One region of the Streptomyces sp. NBC_00353 genome, then DNA from elsewhere that is predicted to be linked to it. Evidence: riboswitches for the same ligand, from Rfam matches in the RefSeq annotation. Region 1 holds a riboswitch; the other holds the start of a gene.
What was found. A riboswitch is a leader RNA that binds a small molecule or an ion and turns the genes downstream of it on or off. The one in region 1 is predicted to bind thiamine pyrophosphate.
Positions count from the first base shown of each region.

Region 2: linked by a shared signal. The riboswitch ahead of OHA88_RS10195 (purine-cytosine permease family protein) and the one ahead of thiO (glycine oxidase ThiO) in region 1 are both predicted to bind thiamine pyrophosphate.

Region 1 covers NZ_CP107985.1:7,231,302-7,234,701, forward strand. The annotation lists gene OHA88_RS32575 (thiazole synthase) at 1-367, opposite strand, end outside; gene thiS (sulfur carrier protein ThiS) at 370-588, opposite strand; gene thiO (glycine oxidase ThiO) at 585-1,814, opposite strand; TPP riboswitch at 1,812-1,924, opposite strand; gene OHA88_RS32590 (hypothetical protein) at 1,976-2,350, shown strand; gene OHA88_RS32595 (NAD(P)/FAD-dependent oxidoreductase) at 2,416-3,400, shown strand, end outside.
Region 2 covers NZ_CP107985.1:2,160,409-2,163,808, forward strand. The annotation lists gene OHA88_RS10185 (GMC family oxidoreductase) at 1-393, shown strand, start outside; gene OHA88_RS10190 (hypothetical protein) at 405-1,343, shown strand; TPP riboswitch at 1,461-1,555, shown strand; gene OHA88_RS10195 (purine-cytosine permease family protein) at 1,547-2,953, shown strand; gene thiM (hydroxyethylthiazole kinase) at 3,029-3,400, shown strand, end outside.

The DNA.
Region 1 (3,400 bases):
CCAGCGTCTCCGCGGCGTCCAGCAGTTCGATCGGGTCGGGCAGCAGGGTCCGCTCGTCGGCCACCACCTCCAGCTTGATCCAGTCGGTGCCCAGCGCCTCGCGGGCCAGCCGCGCGGTCAGCACGGCCTCGCCCGCGGTGAAGCAGCCCGCCGTGTTCGGCAGGACGCGGATCGAGAGCCGCTCCAGCACGGAGAGCACCGAACCCTGCACGGTCGGGTCGAGGCGGCGCATCGCGACGGTGGTCAGCTCGGTGCCGGACGCGGTCAGCGAGCGTTCCAGCACGTCGAGGCTGGGTGCCCCGCCCGTCCCCATGATCAGCCGGGAGCCGAACGTGGTGTCGCCGAGGGTGAAGAGATCGTCGGACATGGTCAGCCTCCCTGGACCGCGGTGAGAACTTCGATCCGGTCGCCGTCGGCGAGCGCCGCGGTGGACCACCGGCTGCGCGGGACGACGGTCTCGTTGACGGCGGCCGCGACGCCCGAGGGTGCCGCGGTGAGCGCGGCGACGAGGGCTTCCAGGGTGGTACCGGCGGCGATCGAGCGGGGATCACCGTTCACGGACACGGAGAGCGCGATGGAGTCGGTCATGCGGGCTGCTCCTGACGTGCGGTGGCGGGGGGCGCGGCGGGCGGCGGTACGACGGCGGGCGCGAACCGCCCGGGGGTGAACGGGCGGGCCACGGCGGGCAGCTCGCCGGTGGTCAGCAGCTCGGCCATGGCGTCACCGGTGACGGGGGTGAGCAGCACCCCGTTGCGGTGGTGGCCGGTGGCGAGATGCAGGCCGGGCAGGGCGGTGGGGCCGAGCAGCGGGGCGTTGTCGGGGGAGGCGGGGCGCAGGCCGGCCCGGGTCTCGGTGAGCGGCAGTTCGGTGATGCCGGGCACCAGCTCATGGGCGTCGCGCAGCAGTTCGTACACCCCGCCCGCTGTGACCGTGGTGTCCCAGCCCATCTCCTCGCTGGTGGCGCCGACCACCAGCTCGCCGTTCTCGCGCGGGACGAGATAGACGTGGCTGCCGCGGACCACGGCCCGCACGGTCCGGGTGAGGAACGGCGCGTACGCGGCGGGCACGGTCAGCCGCAGCACCTGCCCCTTCACCGGCCGGACGGGCGGCACGACCTCGTCCGGCAGCCCCGCGAGCCGCCCGCTGAGGCTGCCCGCGGCGAGCACGATCTGGTCGGCTGCGAGCTCCGTGCCGGTTGCCAGTACGGCCCCGGCGGCCCGGTCCCGTACCACCACCAGGCGTTCCGCCCGGTCGCGGTGGAAGACCACCCCGGTCCGTTCGCAGGCCGTCAGCAGAGCGGCGGCCAGCCGGCGGGGGTCGACCTGGTGGTCGCCGTCGACCCGCAGACCGCCGCGCACACCCGGCGCCAGCATCGGTTCCAGGCGGCGGCACTCGCGGCCGGTGAGCCACTCCGACTGCAGCCCCGAACGGTGCTGGAGCGCGTGCAGTTCCCGCAGATGGGCGCGGTCGTCGGAGTCCAGGGCGACCGCGAGGGTGCCGCAGGCCCGGAAGCCGATGTCCTGGCCGCTCGCCGCCTCCAGCTCGGCCGCGAAGGCCGGGTAGCGCGCGGCGGAGGCGACATTGAGGCCGAGCAGCATCTGTTCGCCGTAGTGGAGTTCGGTGACGGCGGCGAGCATTCCGGCCGCGACCCGGGCGGCACCGCCGCCCGGGTCGGGGTCGACGACCGCGGTGCGCAGGCCGCGCTGCGCCGCCCGCCAGGCGGTCACCAGACCGATGATTCCGCCCCCGATGACGAGGACGTCGGATCCGGGTACGTCGGATCCGTCTGCCGAGGTGTTCCCGGACGATCGCATGGGCGTCCAGCCCCTCCCTTCGCCGGCATGACCCGGATCAGGTTCGTACGGTCGGAGGCCGCCCAGCCTCCCTCTCAGCCCGGTGCGTCCGGGCTCCCGCGAGTGTCTTACGTTGGCCACCCTAAACCCCGTCACCCGGACCCAGTAAGGGAGCAGCCACCGTGGCCCGTTCACTCGACGGACTTGTCCTCTCGCCGGTCGCCGACCAGGCTCCGGGTCAGGTCGGCACCCGGACCCGCTTCACGTACCACGAGGAGAGGGGCACGATCTGGGCCGATTACGCGGGCGGGGACGTGGTCCGGGGTCATCTCGTCGGCACCCGCACCGGCGATCGACTCGACTTCCGGTACGTCCAGTTGAAGCAGGACGGAACGACCTCCTCCGGACACTGCGTCTCCACCGTCGTCGGCCTTGCGGACGGCCGGGTGCGGCTGGAGGAGCGCTGGGAATGGGAGTCGCAAGAGGGCAGCGGGACGAGTGCGGTCGAGGAACTCACGGACCTGACGGTTCGTCAGATGCTTAAGGTGGACAGGTGAGCGAGCAGCAGACAGAGCAGCCGGCCGGGCGGACAGAGCGCCGCGTCGTCATCGTCGGTGCGGGCATGGCCGGCGTGCAGACCGCGGTGGCCCTGAGGGAACAGGGCTTCACCGGCCCGGTCACCCTGATCGGCGCCGAACCCCACCAGCCGTACGACCGGCCTCCGCTGTCCAAGGCGGTGCTGCTCGGCACGGCCGAAGGCTCCGCCTTCGACATCGACTTCGAAGAGCTGGACATCGAGCTGCAACTGGGCCGTGACGTCACCGGCGTACGGGCCGACGCGCACGAACTGGACACCCTGGCGGGCCCCGTCCCGTACGACGTCCTGGTCATCGCCTCCGGCGCCGAACCGGTGGTGCTGCCCGGCTCCGAGGGGGTACCCGGCGTCCATCTGCTGCGTACCCTCGACGACGCCGCACGGCTGCGGCCGGTCCTCGACCAGCAGCACACCGTCGTGGTCGTAGGCGCGGGCTGGATCGGCGCCGAATTCGCCACCGCAGCCCGCGCCGCGGGCTGTGAGGTCACCGTCGTCGAGGCCGCCGACCGACCGCTCGCGGGCGTCCTGCCCGCCGAGGTCGCCGCCCCGATGGCCCGCTGGTACGCGCAGAGCGGCGCCGAGCTCCTCACCGGCGCCCCGGTGGCCCGGATCGAGCCCGGCAGCGTGGTCCTCGCGGACGGCCGCACGGTTGCCGCCGGAGCGGTGGTCGTCGGGATCGGCGCCCGGCCCGCCACCGGCTGGCTGGCCGGCTCCGGCATCGCCCTCGGTCCGGACGGATCGGTGACCGCCGACGCCGAGCTGCGCACCTCGCTGCCCGATGTGTACGCGGTCGGGGACTGCGCGTCCTTCCCCTCCGCGCGGTACGGCACACGGCTCCTCGTCCACCACTGGGACAACGCCCTCCAAGGGCCGCGGACCGCCGCCGCCAACATCATCGGTGCCGGTGCGGACGGGGCGTCGCAGCTCCTGGCCTACGACCCCGTGCCGTACTTCTGGTCCGAGCAGTTCGACCGGTTCGTGCAGTACGCGGGCCATCACGGGGGCGCGGACA
Region 2 (3,400 bases), 5.1 Mb from region 1:
TCGCTCTGCCTGTCGACGCTCTCGTACCGGCCGACAGCGAACACCCTGCGCGGCTGGGCCGCCGCGGATGCCGAGGCCCGCGCGGTGCTGGAGCGCGACGGTCTTGCGCGGGTGCGGCCCTGGAGCGAGAACCCCGCCGGGTCCGTGAGCGCGCACCCCCTCGCCTCCTGCCGGATGGGTGACGACCCCGCCACCTCGGCACTCGATGAACGCGGCGAACTGCGAGGCCATCCCGGCCTGTTCGTCACCGACGGCTCGGCAGTGCCGACCTCGCTCTGCGTCAACCCCTCACTGACGATCGCGGCGCTGGCCGAACGGGCCTGTCCCGGCATCGTGGAGAGCACCGCCGAGGCAGGCGTGCGCGTACGGTACGGGGCCCCCGCGCCCCGGTGAAAGGAACCCTCGTGAACTCGCTCTACCCGCCGCGGATGACCGGCCGCCCAGGGCGGCTCGAAGTCTGGTACGCGACGTTGACCGATCCCCGTACCGGCACCGGCGTATGGATCCACCACGAAGTGGTGGCACCCAAGCACGACGGCCCGGCCCGGGCGCATGGCTGGATATCCGTATTCCCGCCGGACGGACCGCCGGTCACCGAGCGGTTCGGGGCCCCGGATTCCCCACCGCCCCAGGGCGAGGCGTACTTCGAGGTGCCGGGGGTGCGGGCAACGCCCCGGCTGCTGGAAGGCACCGCGGGCGCGATCACCTGGCACCTGGCGGTCACCGGCGGCGGAGAGCCCCTCTACACCTTTCCGCGCTGGTCCTGGCAGCGTGAACTGCTGCCCGCCGCCCAGGTCGTGCCTGCCCCCGACGCCGTTTTCTCCGGGGAACTCGTTGTCGGAGAAAGGCGGTTCGCCCTCTCCGAGGCCGTGGGAGGCGTCGCCCGGATCGCCGGGCACGGCAATGCCCAGCGATGGGCGTGGCTCCATGCGGGCCTCGGCGGCGGGGACGTACTCGAAGTGGTGGCCGCCGTCGCCCGCCGTCCCACGATGCGGTGGCTGCCACCGCTGCCCATGCTTCAGCTGCGGATCGGCGGCACCGACTGGCCGCGCGACCCGTTGCTGACCGCGCCGCTGCTGCGCGCACGGATCGGGCTGCCCGACTGGTCGATCGCAGGCGGCACCGCGCGGCGCAGGGTACGGATCGATGTGACCCAGGACCCGGCCGACTGTGTGTCGCTCTCCTACACCGACCCCGACGGAGCGACCGCCACGTGCACCAACACGGAACGTGCCTCCGTCGACGTGATCGTCGAACGCCGCACCGGGCTGCACCGCTTCGAGGTGGAACACCGCTGGCATCTGGATCGCACGGGTCACGCGGAGGTGGGAACGCGCCCGTGAGCACGGCGCGCCGCCCCCGTGACGCGGACGGCGCATCCACGCCACCGACGAACCCACCGAGTCTGCCGCGCAGACCTCCGTGCAGGTGTGCAAAGGGACCGGGTTAGTCTGACCGTCGTACCGGACACGGGGTGCCCTACCCGAGGGCTGAGATCACACCCGTCGAACCTGAACCAGTTCGCACTGGCGGAGGGATGTCTTTCATGCCTTTGACGCATGTTTCCGGCGGGCTGCCCGCCGACGGCCGGCAGACCGTCTTCGACGGACGGATGCCAACGGCCCCCGGTGACCTCCGCGTCGAGACGCACGGCATCGAGCCGGTCCCCGAGAGCAACCGCTACGGCGGTCCCGGGCGCCTGTTCACCGTGTGGTTCGCTCCCAATCTGACCATGACCGGCGTATTCACCGGCACCGTCGGCATCGCACTCGGCCTGGACTTCGCCACCGCGCTCGCCGCCGTCGTACTGGGCACGGTGCTCGGCGCGGTGCCCACCGCCTACCTGGGCACCTGGGGGAGCCAGACCGGTGCCGGGCAGCTGCCGCTGGCCCGGCTCGCCTTCGGCCGGGCCGTGACGGTGCCCGGCATCCTGCAGTGGCTGTCCTCCGTCGCCTGGGACGCGCTGATCGGGCTGTTCGGTGGGGACGCGCTCGCGCGGCTCTGCGGCTGGCCGTTCTGGCTCGGCGTCCTGGCCATGATGGTGGCCCAAGGCGCCCTCGGCGTCCTGGGCTACGAGGCCATCCACCGGCTCCAGATCGTCATGACCTTCGTGCTCGCCGCCGCGTTCGCGCTGATCGCCTGGCGGCTGCTCGACGGTGTCCATGCGGTCGGCACCGGCACCGCGCACGGCGCCGACCAGGCCGGCGCGTTCGTCCTGACCAGCACCATCGCACTGAGTCTGGCCCTGTCCTGGGCTCCGTACGCCAGCGACTTCAGCCGCTATCTGCCACGCACCACCTCGCGCCCGCGCATGTTCTGGTTCACGCTGCTCGGCCTTGTGGTGTCCTTCGTGGCCGTCCAGGCCCTCGGGTTGCTGGGCGCGTCCGTGCTGACCGACCAGACCGCCGCGGGTGTGGACAAGCTGCTGGGCGGTGGGGCGTTGGGCGCGTTCGGGCTGCTCGCCGTGGCGCTGGCGGCCCTCTGCAGCAACGCCATGAACGACTACAGCGGTTCCTTGGCTCTGCAGACCGTCGGCGTGCGTCTTCCACGCCCGGCGGCCGCCGCCCTCGCCGCCGTGCTCGGCTTCCCTCTGGTGCTGTGGATGCACGCTGCCGACACCACTGCCCGCTTCCAGAACGTGCTGCTGTTCGTCGGCTACTGGATTCCCGGTTTCGTGGCGATCGTCGTCGTCGACTGGATCGCACGGGCCGGGGCACGGGGCGGCGCGGCGATCGACCTCGCCGCCGAGACCGCCCGGCCGCAGTCCGGATGGCCCCCGTTGCTGGCATTCGCCGTCGCCTTCGCTGCGGCCGTGCCGTTCATGGACACCAGTCTGTACGTGGGCCCGGTGGCGGCCGCCCTGCACGGCGCCGACCTCTCGTACTACGTGGCGTTCCTCGTGGCGCTCGCCGTCTACGCGCCGCTGCGGCTACGCCGCCGCCCGCAGGACTGACCTGCCGCCGGCCGACTGACCCCGGACGTCGCTCGGCACCCGAACGACATCCCCTCCCCCACGGAGCGATATCCCATGCCCGCTACATCCGCCGATCACACCGCCTTCGCCCCGCAGGCCCTCGCACGCGTGCGGGCGGACTCCCCTCTCGTCCAGTGCCTGACCAACTCGGTGGTCACGGGCTTCACCGCCAACGTCCTGCTGGCGCTGGGCGCTTCACCGGCCATGGTCGACCTTCCGGAGGAGGCCGGCCCGTTCGCCCGGATCGCCTCCGGTGTGCTGATCAATCTAGGCACCCCGCACGCGGAGCAGCGCTCCGCCATGGTCGAGGCCGCACGGGCGGCGGGTCCGGCCGGCACGCCGTGGGTCCTCGACCCGGTGGCGGTCGGCGCGCTGCCGGTGCGTACCGCGCTGGCGCGAGAGCTCCTGCGGCTGCGACCGACTGTG